Regions from separate parts of the Megasphaera sp. DISK 18 genome, predicted to be linked through region 1. Evidence: riboswitches for the same ligand, from Rfam matches in the RefSeq annotation. Region 1 holds a riboswitch; each other region holds the start of a gene.
What was found. Region 1 has a riboswitch for S-adenosylmethionine ahead of A0U42_RS01270 (branched-chain amino acid transport system II carrier protein). Riboswitches for the same ligand answer to the same signal wherever they lie in the genome.
Positions count from the first base shown of each region.

Region 2: linked by a shared signal. The riboswitch ahead of A0U42_RS04985 (methionine ABC transporter ATP-binding protein) and the one ahead of A0U42_RS01270 (branched-chain amino acid transport system II carrier protein) in region 1 are both predicted to bind S-adenosylmethionine.
Region 3: linked by a shared signal. The riboswitch ahead of cysK (cysteine synthase A) and the one ahead of A0U42_RS01270 (branched-chain amino acid transport system II carrier protein) in region 1 are both predicted to bind S-adenosylmethionine.

Region 1 is NZ_LUGJ01000005.1:82,952-90,261, forward strand. Features, by position in the region: gene A0U42_RS01260 (NADP-dependent malic enzyme) at 1-1,186, opposite strand, end outside; gene A0U42_RS01265 (aldehyde dehydrogenase family protein) at 1,211-2,623, opposite strand; gene A0U42_RS01270 (branched-chain amino acid transport system II carrier protein) at 2,734-4,050, opposite strand; SAM riboswitch class I at 4,136-4,234, opposite strand; gene nth (endonuclease III) at 4,308-4,955, opposite strand; gene larE (ATP-dependent sacrificial sulfur transferase LarE) at 4,957-5,790, opposite strand; gene A0U42_RS01285 (nicotinate phosphoribosyltransferase) at 5,924-7,310, opposite strand, start outside.
Region 2 is NZ_LUGJ01000021.1:36,292-43,601, reverse strand. Features, by position in the region: gene rpsT (30S ribosomal protein S20) at 2-268, shown strand; gene A0U42_RS04995 (MATE family efflux transporter) at 331-1,668, shown strand; gene A0U42_RS04990 (aminopeptidase) at 1,690-2,922, shown strand; SAM riboswitch class I at 2,982-3,079, shown strand; gene A0U42_RS04985 (methionine ABC transporter ATP-binding protein) at 3,164-4,207, shown strand; gene A0U42_RS04980 (methionine ABC transporter permease) at 4,188-4,841, shown strand; gene A0U42_RS04975 (dihydroorotate dehydrogenase) at 5,113-6,030, opposite strand; gene A0U42_RS04970 (dihydroorotate dehydrogenase electron transfer subunit) at 6,030-6,791, opposite strand.
Region 3 is NZ_LUGJ01000056.1:49,700-57,009, reverse strand. Features, by position in the region: gene A0U42_RS10390 (adenosylhomocysteinase) at 1-111, shown strand, start outside; gene A0U42_RS10385 (amidohydrolase) at 127-1,407, shown strand; gene A0U42_RS10380 (hypothetical protein) at 1,522-1,767, shown strand; gene A0U42_RS10375 (GNAT family N-acetyltransferase) at 2,141-2,626, shown strand; SAM riboswitch class I at 2,873-2,971, shown strand; gene cysK (cysteine synthase A) at 3,048-3,986, shown strand; gene A0U42_RS10365 (sulfate ABC transporter substrate-binding protein) at 4,019-5,056, shown strand; gene cysT (sulfate ABC transporter permease subunit CysT) at 5,069-5,914, shown strand; gene A0U42_RS10355 (sulfate ABC transporter permease) at 5,927-6,757, shown strand; gene A0U42_RS10350 (sulfate/molybdate ABC transporter ATP-binding protein) at 6,769-7,310, shown strand, end outside.

The sequences.
Region 1 (7,310 bases):
CTTCGGGATCGCGAGTAATGCGGGCGACGCCGCTGTCCATGGCCGCTTTGGCAACGGCTGCAGCGACGGCCGGAGCTACCCGTTCGTCAAAGGCATTGGGAATGACGTGGTCTTCAGCCAGTTCGTCGTCCGAAACTAAGGAGGCGATGGCATAGGCTGCGGCCAGTTTCATATCCTCGTTGATGCTGCGGGCCCGGACGGCCATGGCCCCGCGGAAGATGCCCGGGAATACCATGACGTTATTGATCTGGTTGGGCGCATCGGACCGACCCGTACCGACGACTTTGGCACCGGCTTCTTTGGCCGAGGCGTAGTCCGTTTCGGGAATGGGGTTGGCCATGGCAAAGACGACGGCGTCGGAAGCCATGGATTCGATGAGCTCTTTCGTGAAAATATGCGGTGCCGAAACACCGAGGAGGAGGTCGGCACCCTTGACGGCATCGGCCAAGGTCCCCTGCTTACGGCCCTTATTGGTCACGTCTGCCAACGCAGCCTGGACGGGATTGAGGCCTTCCATGCCGGCATAGAGGATGCCCGGACGGTCGACCATGGTGACGTCTTCGGCACCGGCCCGGACCAAGAGGCGGCCGATGGAAGCCCCGGCAGCCCCGGCACCGTTGATGACGATGCGGGCCGTCTTGAGGTCCTTTTTGACGAAGCGCAGGGCTCCGATGACGCCGGCTAAGGCGGCGATGGCCGTACCGTGCTGGTCGTCGTGGAAGACGGGGATGTCCATTTCGCGCTTCAGCGTTTCTTCGATGTCATAGCATTTCGGCGAAGAAATGTCTTCCAAGTTGATGCCGGCAAAAGAGGGCTGCAGGCGTTTGACCGTTTCGATGAACTCCTTCGGATCCTTCGTGTCCAGGCAGATGGGAACGGCATTGACGCCGCCGAATACCTTGAACAGGATGGATTTCCCTTCCATGACCGGCATGGCCGCTTCCGGGCCGATGTCGCCCAAACCGAGGACGCGGGTCCCGTCGGATACGACGGCAATCATATTTCCCCGGCAGGTCAGGTCAAAGGACAGATCCGGATCTTTGGTGATTTCCCGGCACGGCTGGGCAACGCCCGGCGTGTAGAGTACACTCAAATCGTCGTTGGTCTGTAAGACGGCCCGAGGGAAGGTTTCAAGAATCCCCTGTTTGCCTCGGCGGATCTTCATGGCTTGTTCATCAAAATTCATGTCAAAAAACTCCTCTACAATAGTTTATGCGTTAAAAATAGCTTGCGGTTCTGTAAATTCGAGCATCCCGTCTTTGCCGCCTTCACGGCCGAGACCGCTGTCCTTAAAGCCGCCAAAAGGCGCTGTGACGTCGCGCGGGCTGCCGTTGACGTAGACGTTGCCCGACAAGATGCCTTCGGCAACCTTCGTCGCTTCTTCCTTATCGGGACCCCAGACGGCACCGTTGAGGCCGTACTTGGTATCGTTGGCAATAGTAAGGGCCTGGTCGACACTGTCATAAGTGAGGACGCAGAGGACGGGCCCGAAGATTTCTTCCTGAGCGATGGTCATGTCGTTGGTCACATCGGTGAAGACCGTCGGATTGATGAAGTACCCCTTTTCAGGCGCTTCCGGACGGCCGCCGGCCAGGACCGTCGCCCCTTCTTCGATGCCTTTGGCAATGTACGAATCGACAATCTTCCACTGTTCTGCCGAAGCGACAGCGCCGACTTTCGTCGTTTCCAAGGTCGGGTCGCCGACCTTATATTCCGGCAGGACCTTGAGGATGATGTCTTCGATTTCTTTTTTCGCTTCCTTGGGAATGATCAGCCGCGACAGAGCCGTGCAGGTCTGGCCGCTGTTGAGCAGGAGCGAATTGAAGCACATGCGGACGGCCTTTTCATAGTCGGCCCCGGGCAGGATGATAAAGGGTGATTTGCCGCCCAGTTCCATGCTGATGCGCTTCATAGAAGCCAAGGCCCGCTGGGAGACCTTGATACCGGCTTTGGTCGACCCCGTAAAGGATATCATGGCGATATTGGGATCGTCGCAGATAGCGTTGCCGATTTCACCGCTGCGGCCGGGGATGAAGTTGAAGACGCCCTTCGGGAAGCCGGCCCGATCAAAGGCTTCGGCCAAATAATAAGCTGTTACCGGCGTAGACTGGCTGGGCTTCAAGACGACGGTGGCGCCGACTAAAATAGCCGGGATGACTTTCTGGATAACCTGGCCCAAAGGATAGTTCCACGGCGTAATGCAGCCGATGACCCCTAAGGGACGGCGGTAGACGACGGACTGGGGCAGTTTTTCGACTAAGGGCAGGTCCGGGGCCAAGTCGATATAGGACTGGGTCCGTACGAACTGGTAGGCGATGTGGTTGGTCTTAACGAAGGAAACGGGGATGCCCAATTCCTTGACGGTGGCATCGACCATCTGCGGTTCAAATTGAATGAGCTCTTTAAGCAATTTTCTCATAAAATCAATTCGTTCTTCCATCGGCCTTGCCGCCCACGCAGGAAAGGCCTTGGCTGCAGCAGCTGAGGCAGCGGCGACATCCTGTTCACCGGCAGCGGCAACGGTCGTGAAAACTTCCTTCGTCGCCGGATTTTCAACGTCGATGTATTGGCCGGATAAGGGAGCTACCCACTGGCCATCGATATACAATTTTTTTAAGTCCATGAAAAAACCTCCTTTGTGCTGATTTATGCTACCATTATAGATAGAAATTCTCTATTGTGCAACAAAAAAGGCATCGTACTCTGAAAAATTTAAGTACAATGCCTTTACCATTATTTTGCCTCGACTTCCAAGGACTCCGATTCCGACGCGAAATGCCCCAGAACAGACCCGCCGACAAGGCCGACGACAAAGGGAACGATCCAGCCGAAGCCGTAGGCCGACAAGGGAACGGCAGCGACGATGGCTTTGGCAACGGCCAGACTGCTAAGGCCCGGCAGGGATTCCAAGCAGGCGAAGACCGTGACCAAGTAGACCGAACCCTTATAGGCCCACTGATTGGGCAGCAAGGGACCGACGATGCCTAAGACCAATAAGGCCAGGCACGGCGGATAAGCGACGCCGAAAATCCAGCCGATGTAGGTGACGATGCCGTCGACACCGAGGAAGGCCGTCAGGGCCGAGAGAATCGAGCAGGCGACGGCCGCCTGTTTATAACTGACACGGCTGCCGGAAGTCGTGCTGGTGAATTCCGCAACGGCCGCAATCTGACCGATGGCTGTCGTCAGGCAGGCCAAGACGACGGCGATGCCCATGGGAATCATGACCCAAGAGCCGATGCGGTGGATGATGGCTACCAAGAGCTCAGCCCGGCCGATGGACTGAGGATAATAGGAACTGACGCTGGCTCCCATGTAGAGCAGGCTGCCGTAGATGATGAGCAGCAGGACGAAGGAGACGATACCGCAGTAGATGAGGACCTTATTGCGCTGGCCGACGCCCGTATAGCCCTTGCCGCGAATGGAGCTGAGGAAGACGGCAGCCATGATGAAGCTGACCAGGACGTCGCCCGTATTGTAGCCGCCGAGGAAGGCATTGACGAAGGGATTGTCTGCAGCAGGTTCCGCCGGCGTCCCCAAGGGGAAGAAAATCCCGGCAATGGCGATGGCCACCAAAATGAAGGCCAAGGCCGGCGTCAAATACTTGCCCATGCGGTCCATGACGTTATGCGGGTCGGCGACGAAGAAATAGCAGAGCAGGAAATAAAGGACGACTAAAGGAATCATGGGCGCTGCCGGAAAATTCCCCTGTACACCGAGCTGGATGGCCGTCGCTGCCGTCCGCGGAATGGACACGAAGGTACAGACCAGCATCAAAGCCGCCAATAAAATCCGGTACGTATATTTTCCGACCTTGTCCGTAATCGTATGGACGTCGCCGTTGAGGCCGATGACGATGAGCGTAAAAATAGGCAGGAAAATCCCCGACAAGGTCAAACCGGCCAGGCCCGACAAGAAATCACTGCCGCTGTTGAGCCCCAAGTGCGGCGGAAAAATAAGATTGCCGGCCCCGAAATAGGTGGCAAAAAAAGCAAAGCCCAGGATGATGACATCCCGTTTCCGAATCGACTGTCTGCTGGAATCATTCATAACAAAAGTCCCCCTAACCCCATCATAAAGAATAAGTGCATCATACAAAAAAGAGGCGCTGCCCTCAAGCTGCGCCTCAATTCACATCATATCTTTCAGGAATAGCCTGTAGGAATTGGCACCTTACCATTGGCAGGTTGCCGCAGCGTCATCGGGCCCATCCCTCAGCTGCTCTGGATATTGCGGTATGAAATTTTGTATGTATTGGTAGTATTTTATAAAACTTTTCGCTGTTTGTCAATAACTTTTTAACAAAATCACTTCTTCGGCGACTTATTTTGACTTCCCGGGCATAAATCAGAGAGGAAGCATTCGTCGCACAAGGGCTTTCGGGCCTTGCAGACCCGTCGTCCGTGCCAGATGAGCCAATGATGGGCCCGGCTCCACCATTCCTTGGGAATGGCCTTCTGCAGCCCCTTTTCGACTTCAAGGGGCGTCTTGCCCTTGGCCAGCTGAAGCCGATTGGATACGCGAAAGACATGGGTATCGACGGCAATGGCCGGGATGTCGAACAAGACACTGACCAGGACGTTCGCCGTCTTGCGGCCGACGCCGGGCAGTTTCACCAATTCGTCAAAGGTCTGCGGTACTTCGCCGCCATAGTCTTCGCAGAGGATGGCGCAGTTGGCCAGAATATTCTTGGCCTTGCTGTGATAAAGGCCGCAGGTGCGAATCTTTTCTTCGAGGCCGTCGAGGCCGAGGGACAGCATCTTTTCTGCCGTATTATATTCCGGGAAGAGACCGGCCGTCACGATATTGACCCGTTCGTCCGTGCACTGAGCCGACAAGATGACGGCAATCATCAGTTCAAAGGGCGAATTGTAGTGCAGGGCCGGCTTCATGATGCCGTACTGGTCCTGGAAACGCTGGAGCATTTCATCTTTTACTTTCTTGGTAACAGCCATATCACTTTACTTCCTCATCGGTATCGATGACATCATTGAGACTTCCCATTTCATAGCCGCCGAGGTCGAGGGTAACGTAGGAGAACCCCGTATCCTTAATGGCCCGGACGATTTCCTGGCGATGGGCCAGCACCGACGGGATCTCGTCTAAGCCCACTTCGATACGGGCTACGTCGCCGTGATAGCGGACCCGCAGCGCCCCTTGAACGTAAGGGGCCACAGCGGCTTCGGCGGCATCGATCTGAGCCAGGAGATGCGGCGTCAGGCGGACGCCGTAAGGAACGCGGCTGGCCAAACAAGCGGCACTCTGCTTATTCCAGGTCTGGAGACCGAATTCCTTCGATAGGGCCCGGATATCGGCCTTGTCTAAGCCCGCTTCGATCATGGGACTGCGGACCGAATCGGACAGCTCTTTAAGGGCCTTCATCCCCGGCCGGTAATCGCCGAGATCGTCGACATTGCCGCCGTCGATGACCCACTGATAGCCTTCGGACCTGGCCAGGTTCACCAAGGCCGTGAAACGGATCTTCTTACAGTAATAGCAGCGTTCCGGCGGATTTTCCACAAACGTCGGATCGTCGAACTCCGTCGAATTGACCAAGCGGTGTTCGACGCCAATGAATTCCGCCATGGCCTTGGCATCGGCAGCTTCACTCCCCGGAAGGGTGGCCGATACGGCCGTAATGGCCAGGACCTTATCACCCAGCGCTTCATGGGCGGCATAGGTCAAAAAAGTACTGTCCACGCCGCCGGAAAAGCCGACGACGACACTGCCCAGCGACTTTAATATATCTTGCAGTTTTTCATATTTCTTGCGCGTATCTGTTGAAACCATAAGGATTCCCCCTTATACAATAGTGCAGAAAAGGCACCTTCTCCCCTCTTCCCGAGAGGGCCCCAAAGAGCCGCCGCGGAAAGGAAAGCAGAAAGAGCCTCCCTGTTCGGCCATCGTCCCCTCAATGGCCGGCTTAGAAGAAATGAGCCGATTCTTCCTTGAGCACGGCATCCCGCAGGGCCGACAGCTTGCTGCTGCGCTGAACCCACATTTCTTCCGGATTGACCAAGCGCAGGTATTCAGGCCACAAGGTCTGAATCTGTTCATCGGCATAGGTCATGATGTCCTTGAGATTCGGTTTTTTATAGACTAATTCACCCTTTTTAAAGATAGGGATGAGCATTTCCTGAACGCGGTAGGTCCCGGCCGGAATCGTCCGGAAACGCCAGGGAGCCTTGTCGCTCTTTAAGAGCAGATCCTTCGATTCATCGATGCTTTCCCCTTCGAGGATGATGATGTCGGCCTTCATCTTGCCCGTCTTCTTGTCATAGACGCGAAGGACGTTCTTGAGGCCCGGATTGGAAATCTTTTCGGCATTGTCGCTCATCTTGATCTTCGGTACGAACTTACCGTCGTCGTACTGGCCGACGAGCTTGAAGACGCCGCCCAAAGACGGGCTGTCCTTGGCCGTAATGAGGTTGGTGCCGACGCCCCAGGAATTGATGGCGCAGCCCTGGCCCTTTAATTCAAAAATAAGGTTTTCATCGAGGTCGTTCGAGGCCGCGATGACGGCGTCAGGGAAACCGGCAGCGGCAAACATCTTATGGGCTTCCTTCGAAAGATAAGCCAAGTCGCCGCTGTCGAGGCGGATACCGTAGACTTTAGGCAAGGTACCGGCAGCCTTCATTTCCTTGAAGATCGTAATGGCGTCGGGAACGCCTTGCTTCAAGGTATTATACGTATCGGCCAACAGAATGAGGTTGTTGGGATACTGTTCGGCATAGCGGCGGAAGGCTTCCAGTTCCGACGAGAAGCTCATGATCCAGCTGTGGGCCATCGTCCCTAAGACAGGCATGCCGAATTTCGCCCCGGCCAGGACGTTGCTGGTCCCGTTGAAACCGCCGATCATAGCCGAACGAGCGCCGTAGACACCGGCCGATTTGCCCTGAGCGCGGCGCAGACCGAATTCCATGAGATTGTCATTGCCGGCAACAGTCCGAACGCGGCGAGCTTTCGTGGCAATGAGGCTTTCATGGTTCATGATCATGGACATGCACGTTTCCAAGAGCAAGGCTTCGTCCTTCTTGGTCTGGACGCGAAGGAGGACTTCCTGCGGAAAGGCGACGGTGCCTTCGGGCATGGCATAAATATCGCCGGTAAAGCGCAGTTCCTTCAAATAGTCGAGGAATTCCTGACGGAAAAAGCCGGTGCTCTTCAAGTACGTCAGATCATCGTCGCTGAAGTGGATGTTTTCCACATAGTCGATGAGGTGTTCCAAGCCGGCGACGACCGTATAGCCTCCTTTAAAAGGATTATTCCGATAATAGCGGTCAAACACGCACTGCTGCTCGTGCTTGCCT
Region 2 (7,310 bases), on a different contig from region 1:
ATTGCCGCAGATTAAATCCAACATGAAAACGATGGAAAAAGACGCAGCTCGTCATGCAGCTAACTCTCGAGTAAAATCTTCCGTTCATACCGCTATCCGCCGTACGAACGAAGCCATCCTCGGCGGTGACGCTGATGCCGTTAAACAGGCATTTGATAAAGCTAGCAGCGTAATCGACAGCGCCGCACGTAAAGGCGTTCTCCATAAAAATACGGCAGCTCGTAAAAAATCCCGTTTGGCTTCCAAAGTCAATGCGATGGGCAAATAAGTTGAACTGTAGAAAAAGCGTTGTCCTCTGAGACAACGCTTTTTTCGTATAAGGAGGTTTCTATGTTCCCCCATCGCAGCCAATGGCGTCATTTTCTGACCCTGTTTTTTCCCCTGCTCTTGACCCAGATGGCCCAAGTCGGCACGTCGGTCTTCAGCTCGATTTTCAGCGGCCGTGCCGGTACGGTCGATCTGGCCGGTGTCGCCGTTGCCGTCAACATCTGGATTCCCGTCTTTGCCGGCCTGTGCGGCATCTTCTTCGGCATCTCGCCGATCATCGCCCAGCTCCGCGGCGCCAAAAAGACGGAAGAGATTCCCATATACATCATGCAGAGCCTCTATCTGAGCCTGGCCTTTACGGTCGTGATTTTCCTCTTAGGCTATGTGCTGCTGCCGCCCTTTCTCGACTTCATGGGCCTCGAACCAAAGGTTCATTATATTGCCTGGGAATATCTTAAAGCCTTGTCCTTAGGCCTCGTTCCCATCTGCCTGCAGGCGACGATTCGCTACGTCGTCGACGCCCACGGCAAGACCCAGATATCGATGGCCATCCTCATGACCAACCTGGTTCTCACCATCATCCTCTTTCGCCTGCTCATCTTCGGCGCCGGCCCCATTCCGGCCATGGGCGGCATCGGCACGGGCTATGCCATTACCATCGCCGGCTGGGTGTCCTTTTTACTCTTCGTCGCCGTCCTGACCTTTATGGAGCCCTTTCGCTCGTACGATTTATGGCGCCGCCTGCGTCCTTTCAGCTGGCATCACGCCTATCACCAGTTGGAACTGGGCATTCCCATCTTCATCGCCGTCTTCTGTGAGACCAGCCTCTTTTCCATCGTCAGCCTTTTGATGGCAGAATTCGGCACCTTATATCTCGCCGCCAACCAGGGCGCCATCAGCTTCACGACCTTGACCTATACCATTCCCTGGAGCATCAGCCTGGCGGCAACCATCGTCATCGGCTACGAAGTAGGTGCCAAAAACTATCAGGGTGCCCGGCAGTACGCCGTCCTCTGTCAAATCACGGCCCTCATCATCGCCGTCGGCGTCACCTTATTCACCTACGTCTTCGTCGACGACATTGCCGCCATCTTTACGACGGATGCCGAAACCTTCCGGGCCCTCCGAACCTTCCTCTTGTGTGCCGTAGCCTTTGCCTTCTGCGATGCTATGGGTACGCCCGTCCAGGGGATCCTCCGCGGATACAAAGATGTCCGCATCATTACCTACATCGCCTTTATCACCTACTGGTTCATCAGCATTCCCATGGGCTATGCCATGGCCCATCTCACGCCCTACGGCCCCTTCGGCTACTGGCTCAGCCTGATCATCAGCCTGGCCATCAACGCCGCGGCCCTCAACTGGCGGCTGTGGAAACAGACGGCCTGGCGTTTATCATAGTTATATAAAGGAGTTGATTCTATGCCAACGATTGAACAATTAACGGCCTACGCGCAGGTATTACTGCAAAAAGGCCTCAATCTTCAAAAAGAACAGACCTTAGTCATCAATGCCCCCGTCGAAGGCCACGACTTCGTCACCTTACTGACCAAAGAAGCCTATACGATGGGTGCCTCCGAAGTCGTCGTCAACTGGCGCTCCGACGACATGACCCGCCTGCGCTACGAATATGAAGACCTGTCGTCTTTTGAGTCCCTGCCCGACTGGCGCCGCGACTTCAGCCTTCATTACTACCATAAAAAAGCGGCCTTCCTGAGCCTCATTTCGGCCAATCCCAAGCTCTTGAGCGGCATCGACACCAAGAAGATTTTCGCCCAGCAAAAGGCGCACAATAAGGCCTTAAAAGAATATATCGACGGCATGATGGCCTCCAAGACGACGTGGCTCGTCGCCGCCGTCCCGAGCGCCGTCTGGGCCAAGCTCCTCTACCCGGATCTTGACGCCGACAAGGCTTATGAAGCCCTGTGGAACCAGATTCTCCAATCGTCGAGAGCCGACGGTGTGGATCCCTTGGCCGACTGGGATGCCCATCTGGCCAACCTCAAGGCCCGCCGGACGTGGATGACGAATCAGCACTTCACGAGCCTTCACTACACCAACAGCCTGGGCACGGATCTTACCGTCGGCCTTCCCGATAACCATATCTGGCAAGGCGGCATGGAAGAAACGGAAACGGCCATCTTATTCAATGCCAACGTGCCGACAGAAGAAATCTACTCGGCCCCCAAGGCCGACGCCGTAAACGGTACGGTATACAGCACGCGGCCTCTCGTCTACAACGGCAACACCATCGATCAATTCCACCTGACCTTTAAGGACGGCAAGGTCGTCGACGCCGCCGCAAAAGTCGGTGAAGACGTCTTACAGAAGCTCGTCGCCGTCGATGAAGGCGCCGGCCGCCTGGGCGAAGTGGCCCTCATCCCCTACGCCTCGCCCATTTCCCTGTCGGGCATCTTATTCTACGAAACCTTATTCGATGAAAATGCCTCCTGCCATTTAGCCCTGGGCGCGTCGTACCCGACCTGCCTTGAAGGCGGCACAGAACTCGACAAAGAAGGCCTTTCTAAAGCCGGCCTCAACGATTCCATGATCCACGTCGACTTCATGGTCGGTTCCAAAGACCTTACCATTACGGGCCTAAAAAAAGACGGCACCGTCGTCCCTGTATTCACCAACGGAAACTGGGCCGAGTAAAGATTACTTATTGACAACGGCAAAAAGCCGTGCTATTATAAGTTGCAACAACGATATACCTTTCATCCAGAGCAGCTGAGGGACTGGCCCGATGACGCTGCGGCAACCCCCATTCGGGAAGGTGCCAAGTCCACCGGAACATTCCGACAGATGAAGTAACACCGTATTGACGGCCGTCATCTGCATGACGGCCTTTTTTATTGTCTTTATCCCCTGTACGCCTGGCTCAAGGAGTGATACTGTGATTACCTTAAAGAACATTACCAAAACCTACGGCGGCGCTGCCCAAATCCAAGCCTTAAAGGGCATCAACCTGACCATCGAAGACGGCGAGATCTTCGGCATCATCGGCAAGAGCGGCGCCGGTAAATCGACCCTCGTCCGCTGCATCAATATGCTGGAAAAACCGACCAGCGGCGAAGTCATCATCGACGACAAAGACCTGTGCAAAATGAGCGAATCTCAGCTTCGGGCAGAACGCAAAAATATCGGCATGATTTTCCAGCACTTCAACCTCCTCTCATCGCGGACGGTTGCTGAAAACATCGCCTTCCCCTTGGAACTGGTCGGCGCCTCGAAAGACGTCATCCATAAAAAAGTCGAATCCCTGTTGGAACTGGTCGGCCTCAGCGACCGCGCCGCCAACTATCCGTCTCAACTCTCGGGCGGCCAGAAACAGCGCGTCGGCATTGCCCGGGCTCTTGCCAGCGACCCCAAGATTCTCCTTTGCGACGAAGCGACGTCGGCCCTCGACCCGCAGACGACGAAATCTATCTTAGAACTCCTCCAGGACATCAATCAGCGCCTGGGCATTACCATCGTCATCATCACCCATGAAATGGCTGTCGTCCAAAACATCTGCCATCGGGCAGCCGTCATCGAAGGCGGCGTCATCAAGGAAATGGGCCGCGTCGTCGACATCTTCACCAATCCCCAGTCCCAGACCATGAAAGACTTCGTCACGTCGGTCATCAACATGGAACTGCCGAAGGGGATCAAGAATCTCGGCGTCTCCGACCAGCCTACGCCGGACCACGACATGCTCGTCCGCCTGCGCTTTAAAGGCAAGGCTACCCACGAACCGGTCGTCTCGGAAATCGTCAGCACCTTCCACGTCAAGGTCAGCGTTCTCTACGGCAACATCGACTACATCCAGGATGAACCCTTCGGCTACTTGATCATCGTCATCATGGGCGATATGGAAACCCAGGCCAAGGCCTTCTCGTATATTAAAACATTACCGATAGGAAGTGAGGTATTAGGTTATGTCCCAAGAAATCATTAAGTTAATGCTCCAAGGCATTGAAGAAACGTTCTATATGGTCGCCGTGGCCACGGTCATCGCCGGCATCATCGGCATTCCCCTGGGCGTCACCTTAGTCACGACCAGCAAGGGCCACATCCTGCAAAACCTCTTCATCAACCGGATTTTGGGCACCATCGTCAACATCATCCGTTCCGTGCCCTTCATCATCCTCATGGTGGCTATCATCCCCTTGACCCGACTCATTGCCGGTACGTCCATCGGTACGGCCGCAGCCTGCGTCCCCTTGACCATCGTCGCCATTCCCTTCCTCAGCCGCCTCGTCGAAACGTCGATCCGCGATGTCGATTACGGCCTCGTCGAAGCGGCTGAATCCATGGGCGCTACGCCCTTCCAGATCATCCGCAAGGTCCTCCTGCCGGAAGCCCTGCCGACGATCATCAACAACGTTACGGTCCTCATCGTCAACCTCATCGGCGCATCGGCCATGGCCGGTGCCATCGGCGGCGGCGGCCTCGGGGACATCGCCATCCGCTACGGCTACCAGCGCTTCCGTCCCGACGTCATGTTAGCGACGATCATCATCCTCATCGTCGTCGTCAACCTCATCCAGTACGGCGGCGACCTGGCATCGCATAAGAAGAATAAGAAATAAAAAATCTGCAAGCCTAGACATGAACGGGGTTTATCTCCTGTTCATGTCTTTTTTATGTCGCCTTGAAGATGAAAAGAGACAGCTGCGCAGAAATTAACTGCCCGCTGTCAATCACCGGTCTTGCCGGCCAAACCGCGGCAGGCCTTTTGATGAAGCTCCGACGACAATAACGATGATAATTGAAGCTCTGTAAAGCGTCACATCTATATTAGGCCAACAAAAAAGCGCCTTGTGAACGAGAGTGTCCACAAGACGTTGTTGTATGAGCTTCTTATGCTTCTAATTGACCGACGATGTCGCTGATATGGGCGATGCCTTGGTCCTTGCAGTATTGGTCGAGGCCTTCGGCGACGGTTTCGACGGCCCGGGGGTCGACGAAGTTATGGGCGCCGACAGCGACCGTGCTGGCACCGGCCAGCATGAATTCTACGGCATCCTGCCAGGTCACGATACCGCCCAGGCCCAGGATGGGAATGGAGACGGCCTTCGACGCCTGCCAAACCATGCGCAGGGCGATGGGTTTTACGGCAGGCCCCGACAGCCCGCCGGTGATGTTGCCCAAGATGGGCCGACGCGTCGTGATGTCGATAGCCATGCCGGTCAGGGTGTTGATGAGGGAAATGGCATCAGCACCGGCCGCTTCGACGGCCTTGGCCATGGTCGTAATATCGGTGACGTTAGGCGATAATTTGACGATGACCGGCTTTTTCGTATGGTCCTTGACGCTGCGCGTAACGGCGGCCGCCGCTTCGGGCTGGGTACCGAAGACGATCCCCCCTTCTTTGACGTTGGGGCAGGAAATATTGACTTCAAGACCGGCGACGCCATCGACGTCGAGGTCGGCTGCGATTTGTCCGTATTCTTCGACACTGCCGGCGGAGACATTGACGATGAGCGGCGTTTGACAGGAAGACGTTACCTTCGGCAGGATGTCCCGTTTAAAGGCGTCGACACCGGGGTTTTCCAAACCGATGCAGTTGAGCATGCCTGCCGGCGTTTCGGCGACGCGGACACCGGGGTTGCCCGGCCGCGGCAAGGGCGTAATGCCTTTGGAGATGATGGCCCCGACGGCGTCGAGGTCGAGAAAATCACTGTATTCAATGCCGAATCCGAAGGTTCCCGACGCACCCATGACGGGCGTTTTCATCGAGATTCCGGCAAATTCGACGGCAATCCGTTCACTAATCATCAGAAGACCTCCTTTGCCGAAAAGACGGGTCCGTCGCTGCAGACTTTATAGCGCTTGCCGTCTATTTTACTTTCAAAGGTACAGCCCAGACAGACGCCGAAGCCGCAGGCCATCCGTTTTTCCATGGAGACTTCGCAGTCGATGCCGGCCTTGGCCGATCCTTCGGCAATGGTCTTCATCATCATCGTCGGCCCGCAGACCGATACGCGATCGATAGGATGTTCGGAAAAGATGGTCGGCAGGGCATCGACGGCAAAGCCTTTGATTCCCTTAGAACCGTCGTCGGTGGTGACGTAAATCTGTTCGGCATAGGGTTCAAAGAACTCCGTCCAAAACGTTTCGGCTGCCGTCTTACCGGCGACGAGCACGATGGGATGATCGAGCTGTTTCGCCAAGAAGATGAGCGGCGCCAGTCCCACGCCGCCGCCGGCCAAAAGGACTTTCCCCGGCGTCGTCGTAAAGATGCCGTCGCCCAAGGGCCCTTCGACGTTGATCACATCGCCGGGACGGAGGTCCTTCATTTCTTCCGTACCGACGCCGACCAAGCGGTAAATAATGGTCACCGTTCCCGCATCGACATCGGCATCGACGATACCGAAGGGACGGCGCAAAAAGGTCTGTCCCCCATCGCGATGGACGTTGACAAACTGACCGGCCTTGGCTTCCTTGGCCGTCTTCGGCGCTTGGAAGACCATTTTCCAAACTTCCGGAATGATGGCTGTATTTTCGACAATGGTCGCCATTTCCACAAATTTTTTCACCCTCTGATCATCCTTCCTCATTTCTATATAGCGATTCTATTATTCCACAAATTACTCAAAAAGTCCACATCTGAGTTGACGCCTTTTAAATCTCTTTACCCTATCATTGACTCCGCGTAACGATTCTGCTACACGGATTGTATCAGGAACCATGTTCTGCTGTTCAACAGCAGACAGACCCTTGCGGTTTGCCATCCTATGTACACCATTTATGGTGTATTGGATGGGCATGGCTCTTTTTTATGATATCATGAAATAGCATTACTTATGTTTCTAATCGAAGCGGCTAACATCGGCTCATGTACAATCCCTATTGGCCATTTTTGACGCCGGACTGTCCTTTGCCTTTAGATGATGTAACGGTTTTGCGCCTTATCAAGGCTGCCTTCGATTGCCGGCTCTCAGCTCGGACTCTTTTGAAGGTATTATTGACGCCATTTCGTAATTCGGCTATACTTATGGGACTAGGAGCCATGTTCTGTCGTTTGTGAACGACAGACAGACCGTCACGGTTTGCCA
Region 3 (7,310 bases), on a different contig from region 1:
GTCCTCCCTCATGAAATCGACGACGATATCGCCAAGATCAAACTGGCTTCCATGGGGTACGCCATCGATACCCTCAGTGAAGAACAGCGCAAATATTTGAATCTCGACTGATAGGAGCGGACTAGGATGAAAAAACTGATTCAGCACGTCGGCCTCTATCGGGACCACAAGGTAATAGAAGATCAAAACATTGCCATCGACGGCACGAAAATCACGGGCTTTCCCGAAAATCCCGTCCTTTCCGATTACGATGAAGTCATGGACGGCAAGCAGATGCTGGCCCTGCCGGGCTTCGTCAACACCCACAACCACATCGCCATGACTGTCTTCCGCAGCTATGCCGATGACATGCAGCTCATGGATTGGCTCCAGAAGAAAATCTGGCCGGCCGAAGATAAGCTTGACGGCGACGTCGTCTACGCCCAGACCATGCTCGGTATTGCCGAAATGATTCGCTGCGGTACGACGTCCTTTGCCGATATGTACTTCTTTATGGACGATGTCGCCCGCGCCGTCGACGCGTCGGGCATCCGGGCCTGCCTGAGCCGGGGCATGACGGGCATTACGCCCAGCGCCGAAACGGCCCTCAAAGAAAATAAACAGCTCTTTTTAGACTGGCATAAAAAAGGGGACGGCCGCATTACGGTCATGCTAGGACCCCATGCGCCGTACACCAATACGCCGGAATACCTCTCCCGCGTCGTCGATTTGGCCCATGAATTAGGGGCTGAAATCCATACCCATTTGTCGGAAACGAAGGGCGAAGTCGAAAACATTAAGAAGCAGTACGGCAAGTCGCCTATTGCCTGGTTCAACGACCTGGGCCTCTTCGACACGGGTTGCCTGGCTGCCCACTGCGTCTGGGTCGATGACGATGATATGGATATCATGCTTAAAAAACACGTCCGCGTCGCCCACAATCCCGGCAGCAACCTGAAACTGGCCAGCGGCTTTGCGCCCATCGCCAAGATGCTGAAAAAAGGCCTCACCGTCGGCCTCGGTACCGACGGCGCCTCGAGCAATAACAACCTCGACATCGTCGAAGAAATGCACTTGGCGGCGCTTGTCCACAAGGCCAACACCCTCGATCCGACGGTCATCCCGGCTGAAACGGCGATCAACATGCTGACCGAAGGCGGGGCTAAATGCCTGGGCTATACGGATATCGGCAAACTCGAAGCCGGCTACAAAGCCGACATCACCTTAGTCGACCGCGAAGGCCTCCATTGGTACCCGAAACACGACGCCCTCAGCCTCATGGCTTACAGCGCCAACAGCATGGACGTCGACACGGTTTTGGTAAACGGGGAAGTCCTCCTGCGAAACAAAGAGTTTACCAAACTCGACATCGAAAAGATCAAAGCTGAAGCCGAACGGACCAAAGAAAAACTCTTTGCCCAAATTTAACCGTTCGTATCAGTGCGCCTTCTTGAATACTCCTTGTTTTATCCCCGAAAAGCGTGTATAATTAAATTCACTTTGAGGCTATTTATGTACGTTTACAGGGAGATGCATCGATTCATGAATAAAACGCTCGTCACGGCTGCCTTCGTCGTCTTGGCACTGCTCTTATCGACACACTGGGATTTACCGGCCATTAAGATCCTCTTGACCGGCTGTCTCCTGGGCTGGTTAGCCCGGTCCGTCGTCGTCAACATAAAAGAGAGCAACCGGAAAGCCGAAGTACGGCGAAATAAACGGCTCCGCCGCATGGCTGCCGATCACGCAGCCAGGGAAGAAAGCCGTGCCGGTGTAAGCGAACACTGAGGTGTAAAAGGCGACATACAGCCTTTTGAAAAGAACTTGTGTGAGGTAAAAACTTCATACAGGTCCTTTCCTGTATTTGCCGCTGTGACAGGCCTTTTCCGGTGAAAATCACAGCCGTTCGAATGTTTCGGAAGGATGCTTCGATTCCCGGAAGGGGCCGGAGTTACAGGGGTATTTATTCGATGCCGACCGGCTGCTGCTGTTGAAAAAGAGCGATATGACGGTCTGGAACTTTCGGGACGTTCATGTTACGGACTTTCTCCAGACGTTTTCCTGTAGCTTTTTCTCGGCATTTACGATATAATATTTGAAATATATGTTCACCGTGTCCGACTGTAAGAGGCAGGAGGGCCGTGATGGAAGGAGCGATGGCATGAATATCAGAATGGCGACCCTCGACGACCTTAAGGCTGTCACCGCCGTAGAAGCGGCTTGTTTTCCGGCAGCCGAGGCGGCATCGGAAGAACGCCTGCGCGGCCGTATTTCCTACTTTGGCCGTCATTTTTGGCTGCTCTTTGGCGACGATGGGACTCTTATTTCTTTCGTCGACGGCATGGTTACGGATCAACGTGATTTGACGGACGACCTCTATGGGGATGCCTCTCTCCACGACGAAAAGGGTGCTTGGCAGATGATTTTCGGCGTCAATACATTGCCAAGTCATCGGAAACACGGTTATGCCGCATTACTTCTCACGAAAGCTATCGACGACGCCCGCAAAGAAGGCCGCCAGGGACTGGTCTTGACCTGCAAGGATAAGCTCCTGCATTATTATGCTAAATTCGGCTTTAAAAACGAGGGACTCAGCACCTCGGAACACGGTGGAGCCGTTTGGTATCAAATGCGCCTTACTTTTTAATGAAGGCGGATAAAGGCTTCTTTATACGTAATTTTAACTTTTTTCTTCATTTTTTTCATAAAATGCCTTGACAAGACGCCTTACAAAGTGTACAATTCCAGTAACGTTTCAAGCGAATCGTTGTTGTATACATTGTATAAGAATGAGGTATGTCATTATGGGGTACTTAAAAAAATTGACCATCATGTGTTGTACGATATAATCGTATTGTACAGCCATCTATCATAGGACAATACAATACGAACCTATTCATCCAGAGCAGCCGAGGGACTGGCCCTTTGACGCTGCGGCAACCTACGTAGGTAAGGTGCCAATTCCAGCAGGATTTTACCTGGCAGATGAAGTCATGGGCATACGTTTATTTCTTGCGCCATCTGCTTAGTACAGGTGGCGCTTTTCTTTGGGCAAAAAGGAGGGCTTTATGGAGCACGTCGCAAAACACGTGACCGACCTCGTCGGTCATACGCCGCTACTGGAGCTGACCCGCTGGCAGGCGGTACACGGCATCAAAGGCCGGGTCCTGGCCAAGCTTGAATACTTCAATCCCTTGGGCAGCGTCAAGGATCGAGTGGCCGTGGCCATGATCGACGCCGGGATACAAGCCGGGAAGATCGATCAGGATACGGTCATCATCGAACCGACGAGCGGCAACACCGGCATCGGTCTTGCCATGGCCGCTGCTGTGAAGGGCCTGCACCTCATCTTGACCATGCCCGATACGATGAGCCTGGAAAGGCAGAAAATCGTCAAGGCATTGGGGGCTGAAGTCGTACTGACACCGGGCATCGAGGGGATGCGCGGCAGTATCGGCAAGGCTGAAGAACTGCGAAAGTCTTACGGCAACGCCTTCATTCCGCAGCAGTTCGACAATCCGGCCAATCCGGCCATCCACCGGACGACGACGGCCGAAGAAATCTGGCGCGATACGGACGGTAATGTCGATATCTTCATTTCGTCCGTCGGCACCGGCGGTACCATTACCGGCACGGCTGAGGGGTTAAAAAGCCATGACCGGGAGGTACAAATCGTCGCCGTCGAGCCGAAAGACTCGGCCGTCCTTCGCGGCGGAAAGCCCGGGCCCCACGCCATTCAGGGGATTGGCGCCGGCTTCATTCCCAGCGTCCTCGATATGTCACTCGTAGATGATGTGATCGACGTATCGAATGAGGATGCTTATGAACGGGCTCGGGAAGTGGCCAAGACCGACGGCCTTTTAGTCGGCATCTCGTCAGGTGCCTCCTTACAGGCGGCCCTAACCGTCGCCAAGCGGCCGGAAAACGAGGGCAAGACCCTCGTCGTCCTCTTGCCGGACGGCGGCGAGCGCTATTTATCTACGTCTTTATTTGAAGAAGGCCTGTAAGGGCCAGCAGTCGGTATCGAGGGGGAAAAGATATGAAGCATAAAAAAATCATAGCGGTACTGACTGTCACGGCAGTCCTCACGGCGGCCGGTCTCTTGGCCGGCTGCGGTCGTGGGACTGATGAGGACACGCTTACCTTGACCAATGTCTCGTATGATCCAACACGTGAATTATATAAAGAATATAATGAAGCCTTTCAAAAGCATTATAAAGAGCAGACCGGGAAGGATATCCGCATCGTCCAGTCTCACGGCGGTTCGGGCAGCCAGGCCCGATCGGTCATCGAAGGCAGTCGGGCTGATGTCGTGACCCTGGCCCTGTCGTATGACATCGAACGCCTGGAACGGGCCGGCCTCATCGATGCCGGTTGGGAACAGGAACTTCCCGATGATTCGGCGCCGTACACGTCGACCATCGTCTTTCTGGTTCGCAAGGGGAATCCTAAGGGGATACGCGACTGGAACGATTTGACGAAATCCGGCGTCAGTGTCATTACGCCCGATCCCAAGAGCAGCGGCGGTGCCTGTTGGAACTTTTTGGCCGCTTGGAGCTGGGGCCTTGATCATTTCGGGGGGAATGAAATCAAGACCCGGGCCTTCATGACCGACCTCTACCGCCATGTCACCGTCATGGACGCCGGCGCCCGGGGCTCGACGACGACCTTTGTCGAAAACGGGCAGGGGGACGTCCTCATCGCCTGGGAGAACGAAGCGCTCTATACGATGCGCGAATATCCCGGCAGCTATGAAGTCGTCGTACCCAGTGTCAGCATATTAGCACAGCCCAGTGTGGCCGTCGTCGACCGCCTGGCTCGGCGCAAGGGCCATGAACAGGCGGCTCAGGAGTACCTGCGCTATTTGTACTCTGACGAAGGCCAGGAATTGGCCGCCAAAAATGATTTCCGGCCGTCCAATCCGGAGATTCTCCGGCGCTACGCCGACCGATTTGACCTTAACGTCAAGCTGACGCACATCAGCGACTTCGGCGGCTGGGATGCAGCCTATGTCAAATTCTTCGACGACGACGCCATGTTTGATAAAATCATGGCCGATGTCGATGGCAGTCAATAAGGAGGGATGCAGATGAATCCATTTTCAAACCCCGCGGGCGGGCGAAACCGAATTATTCCCGGCTTCGGCCTGACCCTGGGCGTGACCCTGGCCATGCTGTCCTTATTGATCCTCATTCCGTTGATATCGATTTTAGGCCACGCCTTTCAACTGACGGCCAATGACTACGCTAAGCTCATCACCAACAGCGCCATTCGCAACGCCTTTATCACGACCCTTGGAAGTTCTTTCTTGGCAGCCCTGATCAACTCCGTCTTCGGTTTCATCCTGGCCTGGGTCCTCGTCCGCTATGAATTTCGCGGCAAGACCCTCTTAAACGGTGTCATCGAACTGCCCTTTGCCTTGCCGACGGCCGTTGCCGGCATTACCCTTTCCAAGCTCTATTCCGATACGGGCTTCTTCGGCAGTTTCTTTGCCGGCTACGGCATTTCCATTGCCTATACCCATATCGGCCTTATCATCGCCTTGGTCTTCGTCGGCATTCCTTTCGTCGTCCGCTCCATTCAGCCGGTCCTGGAAAATTTGGATCCGACCTATGAAGAGGCGGGGAGTATGCTCGGTGCATCGAAGTTCACCATTTTCCGGCGCATCATCTTTCCCGAGCTGCGGCCGGCTCTCTTGACCGGTTTCGGCCTGGCTTTTGCCCGGGGCCTTGGCGAATACGGCAGTGTCATTTACATTTCCGGCAACAGTGCCAAGAATCACACTCAGGTCGTCTCTTACGTCATCATGCAGAAGCTTAATTACGTCGACTATGCCAGCGCTACGGCCATCGCCTTGGTCATGCTCATCATCGCCTTTGCCATGCTGTTTTCCATCAATATGATTCAGCTCTGGCAGGCCCGGCGCGTTCAATAGAGGAGGGGAATCATGAAGCACAGCAAGACAAAAATACTCTTACTGAGCATCAGCGTCGTCTTTGTCGTCGTCATGCTCATCGTCCCCCTCATTTCGGTCCTGATGAATTCACTGGCCGAAGGCTGGGACTTTTACGTCAAAGCGTTGACGACGCCTTACGTTTTGTCAGCCCTGCGCCTGACCTTGATAGCTACGGTCATCGCCGTCATCGTCAATACCGTCTTCGGCCTCTGTGCGGCCTGGGCCATTTCAAAATTCGACTTTCGGGGCAAACACCTGCTCACGACCCTCATCGATATTCCCTTTTCCGTCTCGCCGGTCATCGCCGGCCTGGCCTTCATCATGACCTTCGGCCGCATGGGCTGGATCGGGCAGTGGATTGAAGTCCTGAACGACTATTTAGGGACGGATATTCAAATCGTCTTCGCCGTTCCCGGCGTCATCTTGGCGACGATTTTCGTCACCTTTCCCTTCGTCTTCCGGGAAATCATTCCGGTCCTCCATACCCAGGGCCGCGATGAAGAAGAAGCTGCCGCCCTCATGGGGGCTAAGGGCAAGACGATATTCTTCCGCATTACCCTGCCGCAGATCAAATGGGCCTTATTGTATGGCATCGTCCTCTGTACGGCCCGGGCCCTCGGCGAATTCGGTGCCGTCAGCGCCATGTCGAAACTGCGGGGCGAAACCTTTACATTGCCCCTTGAAATCGACGCCCTCTACCAATCGGGATCGACCGATGCCATTACGGCAGCCTTTGCCGTCTCGTCCTTACTCGTACTCTTAGCCGTCGGCGTCCTTTTGCTGCGGGTATTCTTTGAAGCCAAGCTCCATAAGCCATCTTAGGAGGTGATGTCATGTACGTCGAAATGAAGCATATCGAAAAAAATTACGGCTCTTTCCACGCCTCACGGGACGTCTCCTTTGGCGTCGATAAGGGCAAACTGGTCGCCCTCCTGGGGCCCAGCGGCAGCGGCAAGACGACGATCCTGCGCATGCTGGCCGGCCTTGAAAATCCCAACAGCGGCGACATCGTCATCGACGGCAAACGGGTCAATGACATTCCGGCCGCCAAGCGGGGCATCGGCTTCGTATTCCAAAACTACGCCTTGTTCCGCTATATGACCGTCTTTGACAACGTTGCCTTCGGCCTCACCATTCAAGGGATGAAGAAAGACGACATCCGCCAGCGGGTCCTGGAAATGATCGACCTCGTCGGTCTGGCCGGCATGGAAGCCCGCTATCCCAATCAGCTCTCCGGCGGCCAGCGTCAGCGCGTCGCCTTTGCCCGGGCCCTGGCACCTCATCCCCAGGTCCTGCTCCTCGATGAACCCTTTGCGGCCATCGATGCCAAGGTGCGCCAAGAGCTGCGGAACTGGTTGAAAGAGACGATCCACCG